Regions from separate parts of the Paenibacillus sp. FSL H7-0714 genome, predicted to be linked through region 2. Evidence: riboswitches for the same ligand, from Rfam matches in the RefSeq annotation. Region 2 holds a riboswitch; the other holds the start of a gene.
The links. A riboswitch is a leader RNA that binds a small molecule or an ion and turns the genes downstream of it on or off. The one in region 2 is predicted to bind cyclic di-AMP.
Positions count from the first base shown of each region.

Region 1: another riboswitch for cyclic di-AMP. It lies ahead of NST34_RS17020 (APC family permease); the one in region 2 lies ahead of NST34_RS00540 (C40 family peptidase).

Region 1 is NZ_JBBOPT010000001.1:3,860,904-3,870,858, forward strand. It holds gene NST34_RS16985 (ABC transporter ATP-binding protein) at 1-464, opposite strand, end outside; gene NST34_RS16990 (hypothetical protein) at 678-1,013, shown strand; gene murB (UDP-N-acetylmuramate dehydrogenase) at 1,074-1,985, opposite strand; gene NST34_RS17000 (ABC transporter ATP-binding protein) at 2,137-2,937, opposite strand; gene NST34_RS17005 (FecCD family ABC transporter permease) at 3,013-4,047, opposite strand; gene NST34_RS17010 (FecCD family ABC transporter permease) at 4,047-5,102, opposite strand; gene NST34_RS17015 (ABC transporter substrate-binding protein) at 5,324-6,331, opposite strand; gene NST34_RS17020 (APC family permease) at 6,534-8,351, opposite strand; cyclic di-AMP (ydaO/yuaA leader) riboswitch at 8,475-8,633, opposite strand; gene NST34_RS17025 (disulfide oxidoreductase) at 8,831-9,295, opposite strand; gene NST34_RS17030 (DsbA family protein) at 9,292-9,955, opposite strand, start outside.
Region 2 is NZ_JBBOPT010000001.1:105,822-117,485, forward strand. It holds gene tadA (tRNA adenosine(34) deaminase TadA) at 1-321, opposite strand, end outside; gene NST34_RS00500 (ATP-binding protein) at 764-3,091, shown strand; gene rluF (23S rRNA pseudouridine(2604) synthase RluF) at 3,081-3,782, shown strand; gene motB (flagellar motor protein MotB) at 3,882-4,700, opposite strand; gene motA (flagellar motor stator protein MotA) at 4,684-5,487, opposite strand; gene NST34_RS00520 (hypothetical protein) at 5,694-5,987, shown strand; gene NST34_RS00525 (4a-hydroxytetrahydrobiopterin dehydratase) at 6,216-6,503, shown strand; gene NST34_RS00530 (c-type cytochrome) at 6,595-6,951, opposite strand; gene NST34_RS00535 (GNAT family N-acetyltransferase) at 7,079-7,564, opposite strand; gene NST34_RS00540 (C40 family peptidase) at 7,820-8,311, opposite strand; cyclic di-AMP (ydaO/yuaA leader) riboswitch at 8,317-8,458, opposite strand; gene NST34_RS00545 (C40 family peptidase) at 8,818-9,246, opposite strand; cyclic di-AMP (ydaO/yuaA leader) riboswitch at 9,300-9,438, opposite strand; gene NST34_RS00550 (hypothetical protein) at 9,653-10,483, opposite strand; gene NST34_RS00555 (M1 family metallopeptidase) at 10,495-11,664, opposite strand, start outside.

The DNA of each region.
Region 1 (9,955 bases), 3.8 Mb from region 2:
GGCTCATCTAAAAACAACACTTGAGGCTTATGTAATAATGCTCTGGCGATTAGAACACGCTGCTTCCAGCCTTTGGATAAGCTGCTTACTTTAGCTTTTTCCTTATCTAACAGCTGGAGGGTTTCCATGACTTCATTCACTCGATTTCCTGCTACCCTATACAGATCAGCGAACAGCTCCAGATTATTTCGAATAGAACTACGCATGTATAGGTTCGGAAGCTCGAAAACAACACCAATTTGAGCATGGATTTCTTTTTTATGACGTGAAATATTCATGCCATTAATTAAAATTTCTCCGCTTGTAGACTGAAGAAGCCCTGTCATCATGCGCATCGTTGTAGTCTTCCCTGCACCATTGGGACCTAGAAATCCAAAGACCTCACCTTTCTCCACCGTGAAAGTAATTCGATCAACTGCACACCTCTCCTGATAATATTTTGAGACCTCAGTTAGCTGAATCAATAACACTCCCCCCTTTTTAGAATAGTTAACTTTCTTCTATCCTTATTCTGGTTGTAGAGGATTATCTCTGTTGTTGCTATTCTGTAACATTCGCTATTCCTCAGTACCTTCCTTTGTTCAAATCCGCTCAGATGTGGCAAAAGTAAGGATTCAAATCCTAAGAAAAGGGTAACTTAAACATAATAATCTTCGAGGTAAGGGTGGGATCATCTAATGGAACAAAGTATACAGAAACTTATGGACTGGATTAACAGTCATGTGAATGAAACTATTGTAATTGAAAAGAAAGAGCTTCGTGATCTGGATAAAATTCATTTTAATCTAGAGGCTGTTGAGTTTCGGAGTGCGGAGGATGTTATCGATGATTATCTTGGGAGTGCATTAATATTAAAAGGATTTGGCAGCACTTTAAACGCCGATGGTGAGCTAGTATCGCTACCACACTCCACCTATGACTTAGCTATTGACGGGCTTCGGATTGAGGACATAAGTGATCGCAAGGCTGGAATAACTACTGAGAGAGCTAAATATACCCTTTCAGTGGATTAAGCCATATGTAATGACAGCAAAAGAGCCCACAGTAATCTGTGGGCTCTTTCTAATTAATAGTTACTCTTCCCCAATGATCTCCACTTCAGTTTCAAGCTCCACGCCGAATTTATCCTTCACAGTTGCTCTTACATGGTGAATTAGCCCAATGTAATCGCTGGCGGTTGCATTATCTGCATTTACAATAAACCCTGCATGTTTCTTGGATACCTCAGCACCACCAATTCTTGTTCCCTGCAAGCCACTCTCTTGAATTAACTGACCTGCAAACCGACCTGGAGGACGTTTAAAGACACTACCACAGGAAGGATACTCAAGCGGTTGCTTGGATTCACGCAGATAAGTAAGTTCATCCATTTTCGACTTGATAGCTAATGCATCACCAGAAGTCATAGCAAAATTGGCCTCAAGTACGATGTATTCACCGCTTGCGAACACGCTTTTTCTATAACCCCATTGCAGCTCATCCCCTTGCAGAGTCACTAATTGTCCGCTCTTAGTTATAGCCAGTGCACTATGCAGTACATCTTTAATTTCTCCGCCGTAAGCGCCTGCGTTCATGTATAACGCTCCACCAACCGTTCCTGGAATACCACAGGCGAACTCAAGACCCGTAAGCTCCATATCCAGCGCATATCTGGAAACATCAATAATCTTAGCGCCACACTCCGCATATAAGAGATTGTCTCGAATCCCCACATCCGTTAGTCCTGCCGTTTGCAGAACTATTCCACGCACACCGCCATCACGGATAATCACATTGGAGCCGTTCCCAAGTACCGTAAGGTTTATCCCATTCTGTTCCGCATATGTAACGATCTTTTGAATTTCCTCATAAGTAGCTGGTGCTGCCAAAATATCAGCTTTACCGCCCATTTTGGTATACACGTGATCTTTTAAGTTCTCATGACTCTTCACAATCCCTGCAGTCATTAGCTGCTCTAGGTCATTTTGAATTTTGTCAATATTCATGTTTCATGCTCCTTTAACCATGTATAAATGATGGTCCTTGATCTATTTTTAGTAGTGGTATCATGGATTTGTAGGCAACCACAACTGTAACAACGAACAGGCTCCCTTGTCAATGACGGGAGCCTGTTCGTTGTATGATTTTCAATTATGATTACACAGCTTTGTAGGCCGCAAGCTCGTAAGGAAGGCACAGCGGCACACCGGTACGTGGATCTGGAACAATATCTGCCTCAATTCCAAACACTTCCCGCAGTACATCTGGTGTCATAACTTCAGTAGGTGAGCCTTCACTAACCACAGTACCGGATTTAATAGCTACCATATGCTGCGCATAACGAGTAGCATGATTCAAGTCATGCACGACCATGATAATGGTACGGCCTTCTTCCTCATTCAGCTTTTGCAGAAGCTGTAGAACTTCAAGCTGGTGAGCCATATCTAGAAATGTTGTTGGTTCGTCCAGGAATAGAATGTCAGTTTCTTGCGCCAATGCCATAGCGATCCAAGCACGCTGACGTTGTCCTCCAGATAAGCGGTCAATCGGACGGTCATGGAAAGGCTCCATACCTGTAACAGTGATTGCGTTGGAGATAATGCTGCGATCCTCTGCTGTCATTGTGCCAAATCCTTTTTGATGCGGGAAGCGACCATAGCTGACAAGTTCAGAGACCGTTAGTCCGTCTGGAGCCGTTGGGTTTTGCGGTAAGATCGCAAGCTGACGAGCTACCTCTTTCGTTGAAAAGTTATGGATCGATTTGCCGTCCAGCATTACGCTGCCGCTCTTAGGCTTCATGATCCGGGCCATTGTTTTAAGAATTGTAGATTTACCAGAACCGTTAGCGCCCACTAGTGCGGTTATTTTTCCCGTAGGGATAGTTAAGTTCAACCCTTTAACAATTGTAGCCTCTGCATACCCAATACTTAACTCTTCTGTGTTCAAACGTTCTGACATGTTAACAACTCCTTAAAAGTTTTATGGAGCTATGCTCCTAGAATGAACTACATAGTAAAACTCGCTTCGTACGCATTATGCTTTTGATTTGGCGAGTAAATATAAAAAGTAAGGTGCACCAATGATCGCAACCACGATGCCTGTTGGAACTTCTGCAGGCTGTAACACCCATCTGCCGATAGTATCAGCAGTAATCATAAGAAGCGCCCCTGTCAACGCACTAGCGGGCAATAATACCTGATGACGGGGTCCCACAAGCTTGCGGGCAAGATGTGGTGCAATTAGGCCGACAAAGCCAATTCCTCCACTTACAGCAACGCAGGAGCCGGCTAGCGCAACTGCTGTCACTAGAAGGAGAATACGCTCCTTCTCCACTCGCATTCCAAGTCCTACTGAAGTATGGTCCCCTAGATTCAATACATTAAGAATACGGGCTTTATAGAAGGCGAACGGTAACAGAATCGCTATCCAAGGTAGCAGAGCAAGGACGAATCTCCAATCGCCACCCCATATTTTCCCGGCGATCCAAGTCGCTACAAACTGATAATTATTGGGATCAAGCCGAAGTGCCAACACCAGCTGGCAAGCGTTAATTCCGGCAGCGACTGCAATCCCGATAAGGATCAACCTTGTTGGAGATAGACCATCTGCTTTTCTATAAGCAAGAACATAGATTAAAGCGGCGGTTAAGCTAGCCCCTCCAAGCGCTAAGAGCGGCAAGACAAATACCGGAGCTGCTGTTGTAGCCGGAAAAAACGAGATAAAAATGATTACCGCAAAACCAGCACCCGCACTTATGCCCAGCGTAGCCGGTTCGGCAAGTGCATTTCTTGCGAGACTTTGTAAAATACAGCCTGACACTGCAAAGCCCGCTCCAACCAACAATGAAATTACGATGCGAGGTAATCTGAAATCAAATAAAATAAGCTTTTGCTGATGAGTTCCATCACCCAGCAGTGTATGTAATACCTCCCGTGGGGATAGACGCATAAATCCTGTATTCATACTGACAATAAAAACAACAACGATCAATATGGCAAGGAGCGATAACACTGTAATAGCACGTGTACGGCGTTCATTATCATTGGGAGAAAGGGTTGTTCTGTGCATTACAGCTCCCCCTTCCGCTTACTCGCTAAGTAAATAAAGAAAGGTACACCGATGATGGCAATTAATGCGCCTAGCGGCGTCTCATAAGGGGCATTTATCATTCTAGCGGCGATATCCGCAAAGATGATCAATACGCTCCCAAGAACTGCCGAACAAGGAATGATCCAGCGATAATCCACTCCGACGAAATAACGTGTTACATGTGGAATAATTAGTCCTATAAAAGCAATCGGTCCAACCATTGAGACTGCACTTCCGGCAAGAACTACTACAACAATCATACATGCCAACTGTACTAATCTTGTCCGCTGCCCCAGACCAACTGCAACTTCTCTTCCTAAGCTGAGCAAGGTGACAGACCGCGCTAACATCATCGCTGCGATTAATGCCACGAACACCCAAGGGAAAATAATCTTGATCTGAGTCCAGCTTGCCCCACCCATTCCGCCAGCCAACCAGAAGGCTATATCCTGGGATAAGTTAAAAAGAATAGCTATGCCCTGACTAACAGCAACCAGTAGTGCACTAACCGCGGAACCTGCCAGCGTCAAACGTAAAGGGGTAAGGCCATTAAAAGATAGCGACCCGATTCCAAATACGATAAAAGACGCTATAGCAGCACCTATAAAACAAAACAACATAAGTGAAGTGAATGAGATCGAAGGTGCAAAAGCAAAAACTATGGCCAGCGCTACACCTGCTCCCGCATTCAAGCCTAACAGACCTGAATCCGCAAGAGGGTTCCTTGTCATCCCCTGCATGATTGCCCCTGCTACAGCGAAGCAAGCACCGACCAAAGCACCTGCTATCGCGCGTGGAAATCGCAGTTCTCTTATCACCTGATGCTTTTGTAAATCTGGATTGAAATGAAATATTGCTTCCCATACCGTAGCTAGCCTGATATCTGCCGCACCCACTGAGACCGAAAGTGCCAGTCCAAAAGCAATGGCAGCGAGTCCAAACACTAGAATACCCATTGCAGCTGCCGGTCGGGTATGTAGAGCTTTTTGTGTATCATTTTTATTACGATGTGCGAAATCTGAGGGTGAAACCATGAGTCGTCTCCTTAATCGATAGTTACAATGGTCTATATGATAACAACAATCATTCTCATTATCGCAAAAAAAATTAGGTTGTACAATTGTAGGAGTTATTTTTCAGTAATACAGGAACGGTTTATAAAAAAATGGTGCAGATCTAAGTATCCTAAGATACTTGATCTGCACGCCCTTCCTCACCCAAATGATCAGTCTCATTCATGGTGAATTACGACTCTTTATTTCACAAAACTTTTTAACACATCGTCAATAATTTTGCCACCAGCGTTAGCACCACTGTATAGCCAACTGCTTGTTGAGCTCATTTCATGTACATTACCAGCTTTTACAGCCGGGATTCCTTTCCAAATTGCACTGTCCAGAATCTCCGAACCCTCAGTCTTATCACTATTTACAAGGATAATATGATCTGCTGTCAGCTCAGAAAGCTTCTCTAGCGAAATTGGATTCCAAGTAGCTCTTGTACCAACAGGAATTTCTGTTACTAAGTTAGGCAGCTTTACACCAAGGTCTGTATATAATACAGCACCACTGCTGCGGGTTTCGTCTACAATATAGAAGTTCTTTTGTACCAACCATAAAATCGCCACGGACTCATCTCCAATAGCTCCTTTAAGCTTTTCTTTCGCTGCAGCCGCCTTGTCTTCATAATCTTTAATGGCTTTCTCTGCTTCAGGTGTCTTGTTCAGAATTTCACCAATCTTGAGTAGCGATTTACGCCAATCTTGATTTAGCTTATCCCCAATCACATAAGTCGGTGCAATCTTATTCAGTTGGTCATAGATACCATTCTGTACAGATGACTCCGATGGGATGAGGATAAGATCCGGAGCGAAGCTGGTTACTGCCTCGAGCGGAAGATCGTAGCTGATCGTAGGAACATCCTTCAATTCAGTGGACAGATAATCTTGAATACCATTAGTCACGGACCATTGCGCTACTGGAGTCACACCTAGAGTTACCAAAGCATCCTCCAAATAAGAACCCAGTACACGCCCAGGATTAGCTGGAATCGTTACTTCATGTCCCATTGCATCCGTTAACGTCTTAGCAGCTGCAGGAGCTTCTGTAGCTTCAGCAGTAGGTGCCGTCGCTTTGTCTGTTCCTGCGTTTGAAGCGTTACCGGGATTATTATTACCGCAAGCGGATAAGAATAGCACCATCACCATTAATCCGATCATCGTTAATTTCATGCTTCCAAATCTTATTCTGTTAAACAAAAACATTAAATACCCTCCTAGTGTGTACATCCTATGTTATTCAAAGGTGTTGACTACCTCAGTCTCACTTTTAAATGATATTGATTCTCATTCTCTATGTCAACATATAAATTTTAAATTTTGTGGATTTGTAATAATTTCCTTCTCAAAAATACAAAAAAAGGCTATATTCCGAACGTTCCGGATATAGCCTCTCCTTAATGATCCATTATTTATTCAAATGATATGGGACAGTCGCAACTACAACATCTTTTGAATTCATTAGATACGAACGGATTAAAAAGCTGGTCTGATTATGAAGTACAGCTTGCCACCAATGCTTAGTTATAAACTGTGGAATCAGAATCGTGATATGATCCGTCGCTGCGGTCTTCCACTCCACTGTATCAATAAATTTCACTAACGGACGAATAATACTGCGATATCTGGAACGAAGTACAATCAGGCGTACACCCGGATTCCATTCCTCCCACCGTTGCTCCATTTTTTGAATGTCCTCTTCATCAAAGCCAACATACACGGCTACAACATTATCCGTTAGAGACTTGGCATAGCTGATGGAATGTAGTACAGCACGTGTTACACCCGCAACAGGAACAACAACCGTACTGCCTTTAATCAAAGGTTTATCTGTACTCGGGCATATACGAAGCTGATCTGCAGTGTTCAAATAGTGCTTGTGAATCCGGTGGAACACGAACATTACAGCAGGTAAGAAAATGAAAGCCATCCATACGCTTGAGAATTTAGTGATGATAAAAATAAGCGTAATCGTCAATGTAGTCAGCATACCGATGGTATTTACAACAAATCTTTTTTTCCATCCCGCTGGTTTTGTTTTAAACCAATGAACCATCATTCCTAGCTGTGACAATGTGAAAGGAATGAATACACCAACCGCATAAAGTGGAATCAAGCTTTCTGTATTTCCGTGGAATGCAGCTACAAGCACAGCAGACAGAACACCTAGAAAAATAATACCATTAGAGAAACCTAGACGGTCTCCACGAACCATAAAAGCATGTGGCATATATTTATCTTTTGCAAACATAAATGCGAGCAGCGGGAACGCTGAGTAAGCTGTATTAGCTGCCAAGAACAAAATTACTGCTGTGATACCTTGAATGAAAAAATATAAGGTTCCGCGGCCAAAGGTCGATTCAGCGATCTGTGAAACAACCGTTGCCTTTTCATCAGGCACTATGCCGTACCAATACGCCAGTAGTGTGATACCTGTAAACATAAATCCAAGTATAACCCCCATAACCATTAAGGTCTTGGCTGCGTTCTTTTCAGCTGGTGCTTTAAAGTTTGGAATGGCATTAGATACAGCCTCTACACCCGTAAGTGCCGAACAGCCAGAACTGAAGGCTTTTAATAGTAGAAACAAACTAACATTAGAAACAGCAGAGCCAATTTCAGGGACATTCGCATGTACGCCACCTGCTGCATATTTAATAATACCGGAGATAATCAACACTACAATCGACACTACAAACAAATACACTGGGATTGCGATGAATGAAGCTGATTCTGTAACTCCGCGAAGATTAATCAAAGTAAGTAAAATAATAACTGATACTGCAATAAGAACGGTGTGATTATGAAGACTTGGAAAAGCCGATGTGATCGCATCCGTCCCTGCCGACGCACTAACAGCTACGGTCAGAATGTAATCCACTAACAAAGACCCTCCTGCTAAGAGCCCTGTCGGAACACCAAGATTACTCTTGGCAACGATGTAAGCTCCGCCTCCCTGAGGATAAGCGTAAATCGTCTGCCGATAGGATAAAATCAGGATGGCCAGCAGGCCCAATACGGCTAATGCAATTGGCAGGGAATACCAGATGGCAGTAAACCCCGCAGCCACCAGTACAATCAAAATTTGTTCCGTTCCGTAGGCTACAGACGAGAGCGCATCAGAAGACAGGACAGCCAGTGCTTTAACCTTGGATAACTTTTCATGATCGAGTTCGTTCGACTTCATCGGACGCCCGATCAATAGTCGTTTTACCTTGCTTACCATGGTGGATACAGTTCCTTTCTTTGGGAGCTGAAACGGAATTTCCGCGCGCTGTTTTCATTGGTGGATTTCATAAATGCAGACACTAAAAATAGCATACGGAAATGATCCGCATGCTATGCATGGTCATTATCCCACCTTTGCTTACGAGGTTAGCTGGCGGATTCGGGCTGTGGTTTAGCCCTACGGTATAAGTCTAATCGACCCATTCCGATTCACCCCATTGGCACATATGCCAAGTTTGGTTCCCCCGTTTTTCCTAAGAAAATTCAGCGCATATTCAACTTCTCACAAGGTCTAATATTAGTCTACAAAGCGTATACAGTAAAGCGTTGAAAAAAATGAAAAAAGAATGAAAAAACATCCAGTAAGCGCAAATACAGCGTCTTATTGGATGCTCTCTTTCATTCTCTTCAATTATCCCTCTGGATCGTGTTTTTAATCACTTTTCACATTTTTTCGGATCCTTTAAAATTAAAAAATCAAAATCCTAAACTTTCCTCTGTATCTAACTCCATCACTTCTTCTTCCTTGCGTCCGTACCAAAGTAAAATGCTAATTAAAGCAAAAGCGATTAATGCAAGGAAAGGAATCGTAATGAATCCAAAAAAGTTCAAGTAATCCTTATTACAAGGAACACCAATTGTACAAGGAAGCACTTTACTTAACGCAGGAATCTTCTGCTCCGCATAATGATAGATCGAGATACTGCCACCAATCAAGCTTAGTGGAAGTACATATGGGATAATCCTTTTATCCCCTCGAAAGGTTGCAATTCCCAAGAGGAATAACTGAGGATACATAAAAATTCGCTGGAACCAGCAAAGCTTACAAGGTTCATATTTCAATACTTCGCTCAGATACAAGCTACCAGCAACAGCAACTAAAGAGACGAACCAGGCCAGATACAGGCAGTTACGCTTGCAAAAAGATAGGAACTTTGTCACTTTGCCTCCACAGCTTTTGCGGCGTCGTTAATTTCAGTTGAAATCGCTTCAATGTTAAATGGATCCGTAGTCATTACTCCATTGATATAAAGGGATGGTGTAGTCGTCACCCCAGCTTCACTAGCTAACTGCATACCCTTATTCAGCTCATCTGCATACGTACGATCCTTAATATCTTTACGAAGCAGTTCGTAATCGATAGCTAACTTCTCTTTCTCCGCAAGGCTTACTAAGAAATCTTCAGTCGCCCATTCTTCGCTCTCATCACCTTGCTGAGCATATACAGCATCATAGAACTTCCAGAATTCATCATTATTCTGATGGTAAACAGATAATGCAGCAAGTGAGGCAGTTTCAGAGTCTGGACCAACGAAAGCCATATTTACAAAGTAGAGCGCTGCTTTTCCCTCGTTGACAAAATCTTGAACAATTTTCGGTTTAACTGAAGTTGCAAACTGGGAACACGCTGGACATTTTAAGTCTCCAAATTCAACAATTTTAACAGGTGCATCCTCTTTACCGACTCTAGGTAGCTCACTGTAATTGAATGCTACTGGTTCTCCCGAAGTGGCATTTTTTGCGGCATCTTTCGAAGCTAACATAAACAATCCAACAAAAATGATGACTACTAAAGCTATTGAACTAATAATTAAAATTCTC
Region 2 (11,664 bases):
CTTAGGATCAGGAGTGCCATATACAGTGAGGGGTACTCTTGATTGTACAATCGCTCCCGCACACATAGGACAAGGCTCTAAAGTAACATACAGCTGGCAATCCAGCAGTCGCCATGAGTTCATGACATTGCTGGCCTCACGAATGGCAACCATTTCTGCATGAGCTGTAGAATCCATTGTAGTTTCTCTTAAATTGTATCCACGTCCGATAATTTCACCATGCCGTACGATGACCGCCCCAATGGGAACCTCCCCTAATGCTTCAGCCTTGCGGGCTTCTGCTATCGCCTGCCTCATCCAGTGTTCATGAACCGCTCGCATATCATCTAGCGATTCACCTGCTTTAATATTCAAGATCATCTTCCCTTCCTTTATATCCATTGTACAACGAACAAATATTCGTTCTTAACAAAATGTGCATAACTCTGTGGATAACCGCCTACTTATACACATTTTTGTACACATCGTTTTATAATAAAATGTTTATATGTGCATAAGCTGTGGATGGTTTCTTAAAATATAAGAAAGTATAAGTTTCACGCTATACTTTGTCCTTATATTTCGCGCTTAAATGCTCCCCGTCCGTATAAGGACGCCGAAGGCATTTATACTTGTATATTGTAGAGAAAGACCTTTTGAATTTCAATATTTCTTGAATTGGAACGCTACATTGAAATGTCTTTTCAAATGTGAGGGCAAAAGGTATGATGTTTATTGTAGGCCCCGCAAGGATTTACCAGTGGATAAGAGGTGAACAAACAGTTTGTCCATAAAGACAAAACTATCTGCTATTATTTTTGGGGCGGTGTTGCTAATTTTAGCACTGAACCTGACATTTAACCTTTATGCCGCCCAAAATAATCTACGGAATGAAAGTATTAATAATATGCAACTAACCGCTATGCAAATGGCCGTTTCTGTAGAACAAAGTAACTATAGCTCTAACTATGTAGAATATCAAATTGCGCATAATTTAAGGATGGCGGCTATCTTTGCCTCCGAGGAGCTGGACCCCGACTATAGGAATGTGACGAATGAAGAACTTAAGGCCCTAACTTCCAAGGTGGGCGTGTCTAATATTTCAATTCTGGTAAAGACTGATAACGATATTGTAATAGCGAGGTCTTCGCTACCTAGTGATATTGGGGTGTCCACAAAGGACTGGGGGTACTGGTATCTGGCCTTTTTGGAGTTGTTCGATAATCAGGAGGTATCCGTGGGTCAGGGGCAGGCCATGGACCATTTTTGGTCAGGCCCTTTTGATTATTCAACCTACAATCTTGATTTCATTGAAAAATGGGGATATTACCATGATGAAGAGAGCAACTACATCATAAATCCTGTTATTCTCAATACTGCAGCCAGCGACTATGTCAAGATTACCAATCCCGATCAAATCGCAGCGCAGACTAAAGAAGCTAATCCAGGGATCTTAGAACTCACAGGATTTAACCCAGTAACATTTGGTTCAGCAAGTATGAAGGCTGACGGAACTGACACATTGAATAAGAATCTTGGTAACCGTCCCATTAAGTACGGCACCTATACTTATGGTAATGTGGAGCAGGATAGAACAGCGATTCTATTGGCTCAGGAGAAGCAGAAGCCGGTTACACTGGAGGCGAAAGTGCTTGGAAAAAGAGTGCTCAAAAGCTTCATCCCTATCCAATCTCCTGGACTGAAAGCTTATGTGATTGGTGTCGTTTTGGATTACTCCGTGATTTCATCTGTGGTTCATGAACAATTAATTAATAATCTGACAACTTCACTGTTATTACTTACATTATTCTTGTTATGCAGTTACATACTGTCTGGATTTGTTACTCGTCCTATTCAGGCGATACTTGCCAAAGTGAACGATGTAGCCAAAGGGAAATTCGAGCCTCCACTTAAGGTAACTAGCCGGGATGAGTTAGGGCAACTGGCACTACGAATCAACGCTATGACGGCTCATCTCATGCAGCGCACTAATCGACTCAAACAGACACTGGAAGAGAACCGAGCAGTTAAGGAGCATTTGGAATCAGTCATTAATGGAACCTCTGATGCGATACATACTATCGATATGGACGGCCGAATTACTAGTACGAACAGAGCCTTCGAAGAACTGTATGGATGGAGTGCCAAAGAGGTGCTAGGGAATAAGCCTTACCTTGTGCCTGCGACAGCGCTTAAGCAGGAGGAAGAGCGGCTTGATGCGTTAAAGAGTGGTGCGGTTCTACCACCAATTGAAACGGTAAGACTTAAACGTGATGGAACAATTGTTGAAGTTAGTGTTAGTACCTCAGTGATTCGTGATGAAGACGGGTATCCACATTCCTTTATTCACGTCTCACGTGATATGACGGAACGTAACCGAATGGAGGAACTGCTTAGACGCTCTGAGAAGCTGACTACAGTTGGTCAATTAGCCGCGGGAGTAGCTCATGAGATTCGTAATCCTCTTACGACGCTAAAAGGATTTCTGCAGCTTCAACAAGAAAAGCAGATTTTGGTCCCCCTCCATATTGAACTGATGTTGTCCGAGCTCGAGCGGATTAATCTGATCGTAAGTGAATTTTTGATTTTGGCCAAGCCTCAAGCTGTTCATTTTCAGGAAAAAGATGTGCGGGATATCCTTGGTGATGTGGTTTCTCTATTAGACAGTCAAGCTCATTTGTTTGGGATTCAGTTTAGTGCGACATTCTCTGAATATCCATCCACCGTACATTGTGAAGTGAACCAGCTAAAGCAGGTGTTTATTAACATCGTCAAAAATGCTATTGAAGCTATGCCTGATGGTGGTGTGATTTCAATGGAGTTAAGAAATACCTTGGATTCTGTCTTCATTCTTATTTCAGATCAAGGCGAAGGAATTCCTAAGGATATGCTGCCTAAGCTGGGTGAGCCCTTCTTCACCAATAAGGAGTCGGGAACAGGCTTAGGGCTAATGATTAGCCAACGTATTATTCAGGCTCATAAGGGTCATTTGGAAATACAAAGTGAAGTGGGTCAAGGGACAACTGTTATGATCAAGCTGCCTGCAGCTGGTACGGATACCCCTTGGCTTAATATTAAGGATGAACGGAGTGAAGGACAACGTGAGAATTAATAAATTCATCAGTGAGACAGGGTACTGTTCACGCCGTGAAGCAGATAAGCTGGTGGAAGGTGGTAGAGTTACGATCAACGGAGAACCTGCTGTGCTTGGCAGTCAGGCCGTTCCAGGCGATGATGTGAGAATAGATGGTGTTGCGCTTGAAACATCAAGCCAGACGGTTTACATTGCGTTAAACAAGCCAGTGGGTATCACTTCAACTACAGAGCAGCATATTAAGGGGAATATTGTTGATTTTGTAGGTCATCATGAGCGAATCTTCCCGATTGGGCGACTCGATAAGGATTCAGAAGGATTGATTTTGCTTACCAACGATGGGGACATCGTTAACAAGATTTTACGGTCCGAAGGTCGGCATGAAAAAGAGTATGTTGTTACTGTAGACAGACCGATTACGCCATCATTTATTACCGGCATGTCCAGCGGCGTAAAGATATTAGGTGAGAAGACGCTACCTTGTGAGGTCACTCGTATTACAGAGCGTGTATTCCGTATTATTTTGATGGAGGGTAAGAATCGTCAGATCCGCCGTATGTGCAGCGCTTTTGGCTACGAGGTTAGAAAGCTTCAACGCATTCGGATTATGAATATTCGTCTAGGGGCATTACAAACAGGAGAATGGCGTGAGCTGTCTGCTGAAGAGAAGCAAGAACTTGGAGCTACACTGAACTACGAACTTCTATAACTTAGAAATGCCTAGATTTGAATACAATGTATCAAAAAAGAGCTGTTCCATCGGTCTAAGACCTTGGGACAGCTCTTTATGTTTGTAATAGGATAACCATTATTCATCGGAAGGAGCAATACCTGAGAACTCTTTGGTTTCTTGATATTTACGAATAATGGATACTTCAACCCGGCGGTTCTTACTTCGTCCAACAGCTGTTGTATTTTCAGAAATGGGGTGGTATTCCCCGTATCCAATCGCACTAAATTTCCGTGGATTCAGGTTCGTATTTGTTAGCAAGATCTTCATGAACTGAAGGGCGCGATCGGCGCTCAGGTCCCAGTTGGAAGAATAGTCGCTATTAGAGATAGGGATATTATCGGTATGTCCTTGCACGACTACGTCATAATCCGGGAATTGCTGCAGCATGGTTGAGATGGACTTTGCTAATTGCCGAGAATCATCTTTAACTACTGCCTGTCCGGATGCGAACAACGCGTTATCACTTATCGTAATCATAAGCTGGGATTGATTGAGCTTAGTACTGAGTAGATCGGTAAGGCCGTTCTTGCTGATATATTGATCAAACTGCTTCTTAAGCTTCTCTAAATCCTCTTGTTCCTTTTGCCGCAGCTTAGCCATTTCTGTTTGTTCATTTTTCTTGGTTACTGATTTATCCATTTGATCATTTTTTCCTAAATCCTCTTGACTCTTAGATGGCATTGCCGCCCGCTCTTCAAGAACACCTGTACCGCCATTAAGAGCAGAACTGAAGGCTTGACTCATCTCTTCGAATTTTTTGGCATCCGTTGCACTCATAGAATACATTACGATGAACAAGGCTACCAGAAGGGTCATAAGATCAGAATAAGGCAGTAGCCACGATTCATCGGCGTGTTCTTCATGCTCTTCGTGTCGTCTAGTCTTTTTGCTCACCCGATCCACTCTCCTTCTCATCATTTAACTTAGCTCGTTCCGAAGGTGTCAGGAAGACAGCAAGCTTCTGATTGATGGCAATAGTGGATACACCGGATTGTATGGACAAAAGACCTTCGACCATCATCATTCGAACTTCAATTTCACGTTTGGAAAGTCGTTTTAGCTTATTGGCAATAGGATGCCATAATACGTAACCTGTAAAGATACCGAGTAGTGTTGCGATGAAGGCAGCCCCGATTGCTGCAGCCAATTTGTTCATATCACTCATATCAGCCAGAGCGGCTATAAGTCCGATAACGGCCCCGAGTACGCCAAGTGTAGGAGCATACATACCTGCTTGTGAGAAAATGAGTGCGCCTGCTTTATGTCTATCCTCTGTGGCGTGGATGTCCTCCATGAGAACATCGCGGACAAAATCCTGATCATTTCCATCAATAATCATCCGCATGCCATTTCTGAGGAAGTTATCTTCTATTTCATCGACTTTCGACTCAAGAGCCAGCAGACCTTCACGCCGTGTAATAGAAGCCCACTCCATGAACATAGTAATTAATTCGGATTTACTGATTAATTTCTTTTTGACAAAAATCATTTTAAACAGACTTGGAATCTTCTTGACCTCCGAGAACGGAAAGGCCATAAAGATGGAAGCTGCCGTACCCACTAAGATAATAACGTAAGCAGCAGGTGTGGCTAAAGCGTGAAGAGGAGCGTGCTTGAGGATCATACCCCAAATAACTGCAACTAGACCAAAAATTAAACCAAGTATTGTTGAAATTTCCATTATGCACCTCGTCCATGAGATTATAAGATGTGTTCCGACAAAGCCGCGTATATCATCCTTGAAACAGCGGCAAGGCACTCTGTTCGAAACCGAATAACGTATATTCTTATTTATCGACATCATTCCGTTTTTTGTGAAGTCATTTTTTCGGCTATAATGGATAAGGTAAGTAATTATTCATCTGTGGAGAAAACGGAGTGATACATGTGGGTGTAAAGCATGGTAGAGATTACGGTGAAATCCTAACGGATTTGACTGAGGCTGTCGGAAGAATTTCCGATGGGTACTTATTTTTTGAAATGGATCCGGAAGAGTGGCAAGAATTGCCGCAGGAATCCAAGATGGAGGTATGGGAGGCACTGGCTGAGGATCTTTTCTTCGCGCTGGGTAATGAACCTATGATTGAGGTGGGGAGCGGCGTTATCATCTACGATAAGGACACTCACCGCATTAATATTTTAGTCGGAGAAGAGGATTTAGCCTCTGTTGTTTTGATTTAAGAAGAGGCGGCGGCGGGGCGTAATTTGCCCGTAGTTAGTAGCCCGTGTTAAAATTGGTGTAGCCGAGTTATAATCGCTGGGATTCTTGAATACATTTAATCGAAAATATTGCCTTTATCCTGGCACATCCCTTGGACCTCAGAAGCTAAGGGATGTTTTGTTTAACGAATAAGACGAGTAAAGGGACCTGCGGATTTTACTGCAATTTTTAGTAAGGGAGGAAACGAATTGTTATTTACCGAAGAAGAACTGCGTGAGCAGATCAGCAAGCTGGAAGGTTGGAAGCTGGAAGAGAATACCATGGTGCGAAAATATATGTTCAGCCAATATATGAAGGGTATTGCTTTCGTTGATGAAGTAGCCACCATTTCAGAAGCCTTTGATCACCATCCACATATTACGATTGATTATAAGACAGTGACTTTACGACTGAAATCAAATGAGGAAGACGGTATTACAGCTCTAGATATTCGAGAGGCACATGAATTTAATGAAGCCTTTGAGAAAAATCGTTAGTGTCACCTAAACTCATAAATAAACGCCCGTGCGCAGATAGTGAACTATCTTCTGGCACAGGCGTTTTTTGTTGCTTAGGTAGTAGTTACTGTTACTTTTTCTCTGAGAGCCAGAGGGCGACGTTTGCAATCTCCTCAGGGGCTAGCTTTTCTTTAAAGGAAGGCATTTGACCTCGTCCTTTAGTGACGATACTGTAGATTTCTTCAGCATCATGCTGACCGCCTTCATTTTGAAGACTGGGTCCAACTCCACCTTGAAGCTGATCGCCGTGACAGGTGATACAGCTGGCTTTCACGGTTGCTTCGGCCTTTGCCGCATCCAATTGGACTTCCGGCATCGTCGGCTTATTCTGTTCAGCTACCTCTTCTTTACCTGGAAGTGTAAACATAAGTACTACCGCAAAGGCACAGGCGGCAAAAAACAAACCGCTCATGATCCATTTCTGCATCCCAGTTCGTCCCTTCTATGTAAGCTGCTCCCTACATTATAGCTCAAGGTGAAGCGTTATCATAGGGTTTGTGACAAAAAAATGAACGATAATACCATCAAATCATTGAAAAATATGGAATTTAATATTATTTATCATAGACCATGCAATAAAAAGGTTTGTTTCCTGTGGGGGTTAGGCGTTCATACGTATCGGTAATCGTAAATCCACACTTTTGGTAAGTTCGGATCGCCCGCTGGTTCCAGGTCAATACCTCTAGATCAATCTCACGCTCAGGATAACGAAGCAAGGCTGCTTGCACGATTGCATCCATGAATATTTTTCCTAGACCTTGACCGCATAGATCAGGGCGCATACCAATCCCCAAGCGAACAACACCTTCCATTGGAAACAACTGCGCGAATCCACACAAAATCCCTTGCCCATTTAATATGGAGACATATTGCTCATTCCGTAGCTGCGGGTCACCGAACTCGATTCCAAGAGCCTGCATTTGCTCCCACGGCATCCAGCCGTAAATATTATAAGGGGCAGTGTAATCCCAGTTGCAAATCTCTTCCGCGTGACTGGTCTCCATAGGCGCTACATGAAAAGTAACAGAGGGATTTATCATAAGGTCAAGGACCTCCTTTCACGGGGGGACTTAAAATGTCTTATATTTCTAGCTTAAAATACTTATGGTCCTTATAAGGATATCGAAGGCGTTTATGCTTGTAACTAATTATATACAAAAAGAGGCATGGTCGACTCAGAAATTTATGAGGATTATTGTTTTACAAATTCTGAGAGGGGTAAATACTAAATAAGACAAAAAACAAGCTCTTCCCCAAGAATCAACATCTTGGAAAAGAGCCTATGTACGATTTACTTATTGAACATCATCATTATCTTCTGTCTCAGAAGCAACAGAATGATAAGCATCCGTGCTCATAATTCGTTTAGCACCGATGTAGCGTTTCACGTAGTAGCTATCACTCAGGGAGCTAATTGTTACACCGCGTGAGGTAGATGCGTGTGCAAACTTGCCTTCACCGACATAAATACCGACATGGGAGACACCCTTACCACTTGTATTGAAGAATACAAGATCTCCAGATCTTAAATCATCTTGGGAGATAGCAGTACCCATTTGATACTGGGAACCTGATTGGTGTGGTAGGTTTATACCAATTTTATCAAATACATACATTGTAAATCCGGAGCAATCAAATCCATTTGTGGAGATGCCGCCGGATACGTACTTAGTTCCGATGGTCTTGTCGATCACTTTATCCATTTTGGAATCCGCGAAAGCGCTTCCTGCTCCGATGGTGAAAATAATGGAAAAGCTAAGTACTGCTGCTGCTAGCTTCTTCTTCAAAAGTTTATACCCCTTCCGGATGCCTACGAGGTTAGCTTAAGGGTTCGGTTGAAGGTCCCCTATGACCCCTCTAAAAATGGAGGTCAATTCACCCAAAGTTGGTTCCCCCGTTTTCCTAATAGTTAGGAAACTCGGCTAATACTGTTGATTAGGAATAGCTTGTAATCAATACATGACAAAACCTTTGTAAATAACAACTTAATGATTACAAAAATGTTACTAAAATCTTACTGCAGTTATTGTAACAAACAGAGTGCCGCTTGGCAATCGTTTTTAACATAATCATGCAGAAAAATTCGTTTTTTTAAAGACAAAATGCATATGTAAGCGATAATATTAAACTAATTTTTATATTTATTGAAATTTTTATCAAATAAAAGTGTTTAAAGTCCGTTCTAGAGGTGTAAAGAATATAATAAGGCAAAAGAAAACCTGGATTCGATTAAGTCAATAATCAAACCCAGGTCTATATAATGTAATTGTGAGGTTATAGTTGTGGGGAAGTATTAATCGTAGGCTATAGCTTGATATGAGGAAGTACTCATTACTCTTTTAGCACCAACGTAGCGATTGGCCCAGTAGGACTGGCTAAGTGAAGTGATGGTCACGCCATATGAAGATGATGATTGTGCGAATTTTCCGTTTCCAACATAAATGCCGACATGGGATACGCCGTTGCCCAATGTGTTAAAGAAAACTAGGTCACCTGAACGCAATTTGCTTTTGGCTACAGGAGTTCCGACATTATATTGAGCTTTTGAAGTACGGGGCAAAGAAAGACCCACCTTCTTGAATACATACGTAGTAAATCCAGAACAGTCAAACCCGGCAGTGCTAGTGCCTCCGGTTTTATAGGCAACTCCAATTGTCTTTGAAATAACACTGTCCATCTTAGAATCTGCAAAGGCACTTCCTCCACCAATAGAGAACGCCATCACAAGTCCTAGCGCCGCAGCGACGCATGCTTTTCTTAAATTCTTCAAAAAAATTGTACCCCTTCCAATGCCTGTGAGGTTAGCTTAAGGATTCGGTAGAAGGTTCCCCTATGATCACTGCAAAGCGAGATCAATTCACCCAAAATATGGTTCCCCCACTTCCCGGTGCAAGGAATTCGGCGTTTTATGCACCAGATAGTGACTTATCGACATGACTACGACAAATACATGAAGTTATGTAGAAATCGTTTCAAATGATTACAAACTTGTTACCAATGGAACAGGACTTATTGTAACAAAGTCTTTACGATTTTGCAAATCCTCATAATTTGTCTATAACGCGAAAGAGTCCCAGCTCCTGATTCAGGAACCGGGACTCTTATATTATGTTCTGTAATGCTTCAAATTATTGTGGAAATGCTTTACTGTGCCATAGATGATATTGAGCTGAAATTCCCCACATTTTGAAGAGTGTTGAGGGCAGTGATGAAAGTTGACGAATAAGAAGTGCTGGTAGGCCAGGACAGAAGATACCCGTTAGTCCGCACACTAGCAAAAGGATCAGGCCTGCTGCACCAAGTATGATTGAAATTCCTATTGCCGGAATCAGCGACTTCAAGCAAATGAATAAGGAGGAGAACATCCCCGTGCCGCTGGTATAACCAAACTGCATATATAGAAGGAACAGGCGCACGATAAAGATGTATATAAGCCATGCCAATACGTATGGAACTAAATGAAGTAACAAAGAGTAGTTCAGAAAGGAGGACAAGAATAGCCCGTACATTTTTGGAGCAAGCCAGTATAACGGAAGTAGAGCCAGCACCCATTCGATTAGACTGAAGATAAACACTGGAAATCCATAAAGCTTCATACCGGGAAAAAAGAACAGGCCACGCTCTCCTTTTCGCTCCTGATGGAGTTCATGCAGTAATCCTGCCCTTATGAAGGGGGAGAGTAGCAGTCGTAAGACAACAAGTCCTAGGAACATCCATAACCAAGTACGTATCGCAGGATCTGTGTTCAAGCTGAACTGCCCTTCGACATAATAGAGTAGTCTGCCCATTCCGCTGCCTCCAGCGTCTTTATCTGGATAACGTAGTAGAATTGGAACGATAGCAGATCGGATGAAGCCGTACATAAAGTAGCCCCAGAGCAGTCGGTAGATGAAGAGCAGAATCAGAATATAAAATTGCTCCTTCATGCTTTGCCAGCCGCGGGTTATCGATGTTCTCACAATCATTCACCTCACCAGACAAGAGTTCCGAGCACGGTTTCAACTAGTTTAGTTACACTTAATGTCCAGCGGGAGAGCGTTTTGGGCTCTATTTCCGCCAGTCTGAAGTTATTAAGATGTTTGTTTTCTAACAGAATGGTATGCTCAGGATCAACCTCAGCAGAGAGCAGAAGCTTATCGCTTAACAATTGGAAGGTAGTCTCTGCTCCTTCACCGCTCCAGACCCGCTCTGTAGCAGAGCCATCGGCGAATGTGAATTTAATGGGAACGTCAACGTAATGGCTCCCTTTGTTTGTAATCTTTACTATGGATTCATAGCTCTGAGCATCGCTGTTGCCATTCTTTTTAATCGTAATCGTATCTACTGAGAAATCAGGAGCACCACCACCATAAATATAATCTTCGAAATAAGGCTGCCATGATTTTTTGGTTACCTTCTCAATGACTTTTTGAAAATCAGACGTAGTGGGGTGCTGGAAACGGAATTTACGTGCGTAAGTGGACATGATGCTGTTCATTGCCTTAGTGCCTACTTGGCGTTCAATATCCTTAAGTACTAGCTTTCCGCGAATATACACATTCCGGCTATAGGATTCTGCCCCGGTATATTTCCATGTTTCTAAATTTAGCGGCTCTGATTTGGTCACCAAGCTGGACTGAAGAGGGAGATTCGTTTTGATGCCATATTCTTGCTCCATGAGTCTGTCTTCAGCATAAGAAGTGAAGCTTTCATCTAGCCAAGCCTCTTCGAATTCATTGCTGGCTACCATGCCGTAAAAGTATTGATGGCCAATTTCATGAACGACGGTTCTTTCAAGTGAGGTGTCAGGAGAAGAGTCTGTGGCTCCAAATGCTGTAATGAGTGTTGGATACTCCATTCCTCCAGCCCCATTCCCCTCCTTAGGCGGAACGATAATAGACAGAGTCGAGTAGGGGTAAGGACCATACCATTTGCTGAAGTAGGTCAGAGCTGCCTTAGCGGCCTGAAGGTATCGTTCCTTTAAGTCTTTGTGTAATGGATCGAGATACACCTTAATCCGTACACCAGGCACTTCTGGCGTAGAGAAGGCTTCTTCGGCTACTGTAAAATCAGGGGATGCCGCCCACGCAAAGTCATGGACATCGTCAGCGTAGAACTGATATATTTTTTGATCTTGCTTTAGCTTGGCATTCTTCACAGG